Regions from separate parts of the Pectobacterium atrosepticum genome, predicted to be linked through region 2. Evidence: predicted binding sites of a transcription regulator. Region 2 holds the regulator's gene; the other holds the start of a gene.

The links. The regulator LexA, encoded in region 2, represses DNA repair genes until DNA is damaged. The targets are predictions, from matches to a motif close to TNCTGTATGTACATACAGNA.
Region 1: the regulator LexA is predicted to act here: its motif matches at 1,288-1,307, upstream of sulA (SOS-induced cell division inhibitor SulA).

Annotation. Positions count from the first base shown of each region.
Region 1 is NZ_CP009125.1:3,105,419-3,108,988, forward strand. It holds gene yccS (YccS family putative transporter) at 1-468, shown strand, start outside; gene GZ59_RS13710 (TfoX/Sxy family DNA transformation protein) at 485-1,105, opposite strand; gene sulA (SOS-induced cell division inhibitor SulA) at 1,329-1,835, shown strand; gene ompA (porin OmpA) at 2,199-3,299, shown strand; gene matP (macrodomain Ter protein MatP) at 3,377-3,570, opposite strand, start outside.
Region 2 is NZ_CP009125.1:596,546-600,115, reverse strand. It holds gene GZ59_RS02670 (pirin family protein) at 77-775, shown strand; gene zur (zinc uptake transcriptional repressor Zur) at 882-1,391, shown strand; gene GZ59_RS02660 (CsbD family protein) at 1,438-1,647, opposite strand; gene lexA (transcriptional repressor LexA) at 2,097-2,705, opposite strand; gene GZ59_RS02650 (diacylglycerol kinase) at 2,816-3,181, opposite strand; gene plsB (glycerol-3-phosphate 1-O-acyltransferase PlsB) at 3,311-3,570, shown strand, end outside.

The sequences.
Region 1 (3,570 bases), 2.5 Mb from region 2:
GATGCGATCATGGTTCAATATCATCAGGGGAAAGATAATAGCTTGCCTTATCGCATTGCCCGCCGCGATGCACATAACTGCGATGCAGAACTGGCATCTGTTGTGTCAAATATGTCTTCTGAACCCCATGCCACCAAGAATAAGCTGGACAGCGCATTCCGCTTCATGTGCCTGAACCATACGTTGTTAAGTTATATCTCAACGCTCGGCGCACACCGTGGAAAAATCACTTCATCGGAAACGCTGCAATTGCTGGATGATGCTGTATGCCATGTTGATGACGCGCTACACGGCAGCGAAGAGAAAAATGGGCGTATCAATCAGGGATTGAAAACCATTACCGCCAGCATTCAATCCCTTTCACCTGAATCAGACAGTAAAGAGTCATTAATTATTCAGCAAATCGGTCTGCTCATCGGCCTCTTACCCGAACTCGTACAGCTAAAAAATGACATGACTGCACAGTAACAATATGACGCATTTCTTAGTGCTTTGGCCCTTTGGAGACCGCATTGTTTTTATACCATTCCAACAGTTCGTTGCGGATGCCGTGTGGGAGTGCCGCCTGATGCGTGCCACAAATGGCACCAGCAAGCGCCAATAGCACGTTAACACTCAGATTAGCCCGAACTTTTCGCAACTCAAGATAGCTGTATTTCGCACCATAATGCTGTAATTCATCGACATTCTTTATCCCCGCTTTCCACAGCAGGCGCTCAATATCATGGTTAAGATTCGGAAGGTCCTTCAATCTCCCGTTCGTACTTCTGACGGTTTTATCATACTGCGCGCCCATCAGCGCCATACGGGCAAAATGCAGTAGTTGCACAGATTCTTGCCATAATGCTTCATCGACAAGGAAGTAGTTCAGCGGGACCGGCATACCGCGTTTGGTATAAATCAGATTAGGCATATCGCGCTGCTGAAAATATTCTTCATCTTTTTTACTCGCGCGAAGATAAAGTTCCCCTTCCGACACCAGTCCAAAAATCATTTTATTTGCTGCGATGCTGTAGCCACCAAATTGGGAACGCGAAGTAATGTCCCCCAAAGATGAAAAAGACTGCTGGGATTGCAAAATCCTTTTTTTGCATAATTGCTTCATTGCTATAATCCTTAGTATTGAAATGATCTCTTCTTGAACAATTAAAATATTTGTAGCAGGAACAAATAATTAAACACAGCCCCGAGGTGGCTTCAAACATAAAATGTGTTTACTGTCTCTTGCATAAGGAATATGCGAAGCGCTTTCAAAAAAATCAGGTTGATTTTCACGCACACAGCAGATACTGTATGTTCATACAGTATCACTATGGGTAGGACTCATTATGAGTACGCAATCAGTCAGCTCTCACAACATCGAGTCATCATCTTTCTCTGCAAATCAACACGCAGCAGAACCCTCGGTTGCCACGGGCGGAATTATCAGCGAAATCGTGTACAACGCCGATCAGCCCATAGTCACACACCTGTTATTACCGCTCTTACAACAGTTGGGCACACAGTCTCGTTGGCTGCTGTGGCTTTCACCTCAGCAAAGATTGAGCCGCCCATGGGTACAGCAATCTGGGTTACCGCTGGATAAAATGGTGCAACTTCACCACATCAATCCTCTGTTTACGGTTGATGCCATGGAGAGAGCCTTGTTGACAGGGAATTACAGCGCCGTTTTGTGCTGGTTACCGCACGAATTGACGGAAGAAGAGAAGGTTCGGTTACGGCACGCCGCACAGGCAGGAAATACGTACGGCTTTATTATGCGGCCAGAAAGTGCTGGCGATGACGCCTATAGACTGTTTCCTAGCCTTAAAATTCATTCGACATTGTATCATTAAGTAAATTAAGAATTTTCTCAGCCCACTCAGGCTATATGTCTTGGCGATCGCCGCAGAGCGGTATTCTGCGGGATTTTTGGATATATTTAATACAGCCAAAAGACGTAAGTTCTGTCAAAAGCCTCTACTCTTTGTTAGCAAGTATGTATGAATCGTGCGATTTTCTTATGACACAAATCACATCATACTTGTAACTTTCTCATCAGGTTGTAGACTTTAACTCGCTGGAGTTGCTCTTTTATAACGTCAGTTGACTGACAGTGAGTCATAAATAAGGGCAAAGTTCTCCAACCCAAGGATTTTAACCAAAGGTTTATTAGCCCTCCAGGTTAATTGCCGATTTGGATGATAATGAGGCGTAAAATGAAAAAAACAGCTATCGCAGTTGCAGTGGCACTGGCAAGCTTCGCGACCATCGCGCAAGCAGCTCCTAAAGACAATACCTGGTACACCGGTGGTAAACTGGGTGTGTCTCAATTCCACGATACTGGTTTCTATGGTAATGGTTACACCGGTGTCAACAACAACCCGATCAAAAGTAAGTTAGGTGCTGGTGCGTTTGTTGGTTATCAAGCCAACCCGTACTTGGGCTTTGAGCTGGGCTACGACTGGCTGGGCCGCATGAAATATGCAGGCTCAACTGCATCAAACGATGACAGCGCTAGCTTCAAGGCACAGGGCATCCAACTGGCAGCTAAATTGAGCTACCCAGTTATGCCAGATCTGGACGTTTATACTCGTCTGGGTGGTATGGTATGGCGCGCTGACAGCCATGCGGCCACATCTGTAAACACGGGTACAAGAGCTGACATCAACAACGACGACACTGGCGTTTCCCCGCTGGCTGCAATCGGTGTTGAATACGCTATCGACAAAAACTGGGCTACCCGCGTTGACTACCAATGGGTAAGCAACATTGGTGATGCTGGTACCGTTGGTGCCCGTCCAGACAACCTGCTGATGAGCGTTGGCTTGTCTTACCGTTTCGGTCAGGATGATCGCGTAGCACCTGTTGCTGCTCCAGCTCCGACTCCAGCCCCAGCTCCAGTTGTTGAAACCAAGCGTTTCACCCTGAAATCTGACGTGCTGTTCAACTTCAACAAAGCAACGCTGAAACCAGAAGGCCAGCAATCACTGGATCAGCTGTACACTCAGCTGAGCTCTCTGGATCCGAAAGACGGTTCCGTTGTTGTTCTGGGCTTCACTGACCGTTTAGGTTCAGAGCAATACAACCAAGCTCTGTCTGAAAAACGTGCACAGAGCGTAGTTGATTACCTGGTTTCTAAGGGTATCCCTGCGAACAAAGTCTCTGCTCGTGGCTTGGGTAAATCTCAACCAGTTACTGGTTCTACCTGTGACAACGTGAAACCTCGTGCTGCGCTGATCGACTGCCTGGCACCGGATCGTCGCGTAGAGATCGAAGTTAAAGGCATCAAAGACGTTGTAACTCAGCCTCAGGCTTAAGTTATTAACGAAAAAAAACCTCGCTTCGGCGAGGTTTTTTTATACTTTTTTATCAGTAGATATATGACAAAAACTGATTACTTTTCGTCTTTATTCAGAATGGCTTTAAGATCCTGCTTAAGCAGCGACATCTGGCTGGCATATTTTTCTTTATGCTCAGCGTCTTCAATTAGCTGCACAATCGTTTCTGACAAGGTAGACCCACGTCTCTGAGAGAGAGCCGCAAGGCGCTGCCAGACCAGATATTCCAGATCGATCGATTTCTTGCGTG
Region 2 (3,570 bases):
CAGATTAACTAGCTAACAATCCAACGTCCACACAATTACTATCAGTTTAATAAATAATTCTCTGGGGATAAAAATTATGATCACACGAAGAGCAGCAGGGCAATGCGGTCAAGCCGACTATGGCTGGTTGCAGGCACGCTATACATTCTCTTTCGGTCACTATTTTGACCCACAGTTACTGGGCTACGCTTCTCTTCGCGTGCTCAATCAGGAAGTGTTAGCGCCGGGAGCCTCATTCCAGCCTCGAACCTACCCACGTGTAGATATCCTGAATATTATTCTTCAGGGCGAAGCGGAATACCGCGACAGCAACGGCTGCCACATTCAGGCTAAAGCTGGAGATGTGCTATTGCTCGCCACTCAACCGAACGTCAGCTATAGCGAACATAACACCAATGCCAGTAAGCCACTGACACGTCTGCAATTATGGCTGAATGCTTGCCAGACCCGAGAAAACAGCCCGCTGCAGCGCATGGGGCTGAGTTCATCAAGCCACACGCTGCTTGCCTCACCGGAAGGCGAGCAGGATAGTCTGCAACTGCGCCAGCAGGTCTGGATCCATCATGTCGATCTCCAGCCGAATGAGCAAAGCACGATCGCCCTACAGGGAAATCAGGCTTACCTCCAGCTGATCCACGGTTCAATGGCAGTGAAAGGCAGCCAGCACAGTGAAACATTACACTGTGGTGACGGAGCCTTCATCAAGGAAGAAACGACGTTGACGCTCCAGGCAGAATCACCGTTGCGGGCACTGCTCATCGATCTGGTCGTGTAGTTCCTCTGTCCGTTGTATTCGCAGGAAAACGCCACTCACTCGGCGTTTTTACTCAGTCGTGGTAAGCTATCCGCCTTGTTCCTCAATGCGTCAGGGTGATATGACAATGGATTCAACCAATCAGGACAAACTTCTTGCCCAGGCTGAACAGATTTGTCAGCAGCGCGCTGTGCGCCTAACTCCACAGCGGTTAGAGGTTTTACGCCTTATGGCACAGCAGTCCGGTGCTATCAGCGCTTATGATCTGCTGGATCTGCTGCGAGTTTCTGAGCCTCAGGCTAAACCACCGACCGTCTATCGCGCGCTGGATTTTCTGCTGGAACAAGGCTTCATTCATCGAGTCGAATCAAACAACAGCTACGTGCTGTGTCACCACATCGAAGACCACAGCCATACGTCTGCCCTTTTCATCTGCGATCGCTGCGGACAGGTCACGGAACGTCAAACCGAAGGTGTGGAAGAAACGCTACGCAGCCTCGCGCAGCAATCGGGATTCACACTGCGTCACAGCGTTGTGGAAGCACACGGGTTGTGTGGCGGCTGTCAGGAAGTGGCGACATGCGAGCAACCGGATCATTGCGATCACGACCACACCGTTCCCATTAAAAAACGATAGCCCTGAGAGGCTATCGTTTCTTTTCTACGGGGAGATATCGCGTTTGCTACCAGTGATATTTGTGGTGATCTTCCCAGTGTTTCACTTCTTTCTCCGCCGCTTCCTTTTCGTACCCGTAACGCTCCTGGATCCTACCCACCAGTTGGTCACGTTTACCTTCAATGACCGTCAGATCGTCATCAGTTAATTTGCCCCATTGCTCTTTCGCTTTACCTTTAAACTGTTTCCAGTTACCGCTGGCTTGGTCTTTATTCATAAGAATCTCCATACCTTAGGTGCATTGCGCATAAAAAAATCGTAACTACCGACTTATGCGTCAGTTTCAGATAAATAAGATTATTCAGTAAGCAGCATCATAAATATGTGAGCCACCACGGTGCTCTTCGCCACTGTCTCCCTTGATTACTGGGCTGACCTAAATGTGGTGGCTAATGATCAATCGCCAAACGACCAATCAAGATAAAAATGCTTACCTTGGTGGAAATTATAGTCGAATATTTCACTAAAAATAAAAAACCAAGTATCTGTAACTAGAATGGCACAAAGAAAGGGGAAATCACCGCAAAAAAGCAGTGAAAAAACAGGGGGTAATGGGAGTCGTAGAAAACACACGCCAAATGTAACTAAATATATATTACTAGCGAATTAACACACGGAACATGATGCACTGATCCAGATAGGCAAGCAGTGCATCAGTGCGGACGATTAGCTCCAGTCGCTGTTACGAATAACGCCAACCGCTAAGCCTTCTATCGAAAAACTTTGCTGACGCAGGTCGACAACGATGGGAGCGAACTCTTCATTTTCAGCGAGAAGATGCACAGTATTACCTTGTTTTTTCAGTCGTTTAACTGTCACTTCATCGTCAATACGTGCCACCACAATCTGCCCGTTACGCACGTCTTCTGTTTTATGTACGGCCAGCAAATCGCCATCCATAATACCGATATTTTTCATCGACATACCACTGACTCGCAGCAAGAAATCAGCGCTAGGTTTAAACATCGCAGGGTCAACCTGATAGCGGCATTCGATATGTTCCTGTGCCAGCAGAGGTTCACCAGCCGCTACGCGGCCAACCAGAGGAATACCCGTTTCTTCTTCCATTAACAGACGAATACCACGAGAAGCGCCCGACACAATTTCAATCACGCCTTTACGCGCCAGCGCTTTCAGATGTTCTTCAGCCGCATTCGGAGAGCGAAATCCCAGCTGCTGAGCAATTTCCGCGCGTGTTGGCGGCATTCCGGAGTGCGCAATATGATCGCGGATCAAGTCATAAACCTGCTGCTGCCTTGCTGTTAATACTTTCATTCCGCCCCCTGGTTGTTTATACAGTCTTGCTGTGAGTATATACAGGTAACGCACAATTGGGAATCGGGATATAGGCAAAGCCCCTGACTTTTATTCGTTTATGCGCGCCATCAGGCAAAATGTTGCCAGAGGATGCTGCCCCATACGACAGCGGCTAACAAGATGGCAACAAAGACGGCCGCCGACCCAATATCTTTCGCCCGACCGGATAATTCGTGGTGTTCAAGGCCAATGCGGTCGACGACGGCTTCAATAGCGCTGTTGGCCAGTTCAAACAACATAATCAATACCACAGACCCAATCAGCAGCAGTTTCTCGACCAGCGTAACCGGCAGTAAACACGCAATAATAACGCCGACAATCGTCAATATGGTTTCCTGACGAAATGCGGCCTCATGCTGCCACGCCTGCTGCAACCCCTTAAAGGAATAACCGGTAGCTTTAATAATCCGGGTCATCCCCGTTGCTTTATTCATTTATCCTCCGTTATTTTTACTCTACATAATTCGCATTTTAACCTACCTGCGTTGTCTCATCACCACAGATCTCCGACGCAGTTTCTGGTATCCTTGCGGCGAATTGCTAACAAGAGGCTCCAAGTTGTTATGTCAGGTTGGCGTAAAATTTACTATAAATTATTGAATCTCCCGCTGAAACTGCTGGTGAAAAGCAAAGTTATTCCCGCAGATCCAGTGGTCGAGTTGGGGTTAGATCCCTCACGTCCTATACTCTATGTTCTGCCTTATAACTCTCAGGCGGATCTCTTGACGCTACGTGCGAAATGTCTGGCATTGGGCTTACCCGACCCCTCGCAATCGTTCGAATTCAATGGCGTAGAACTCCCTAGCCACGTCTTTATTAATGA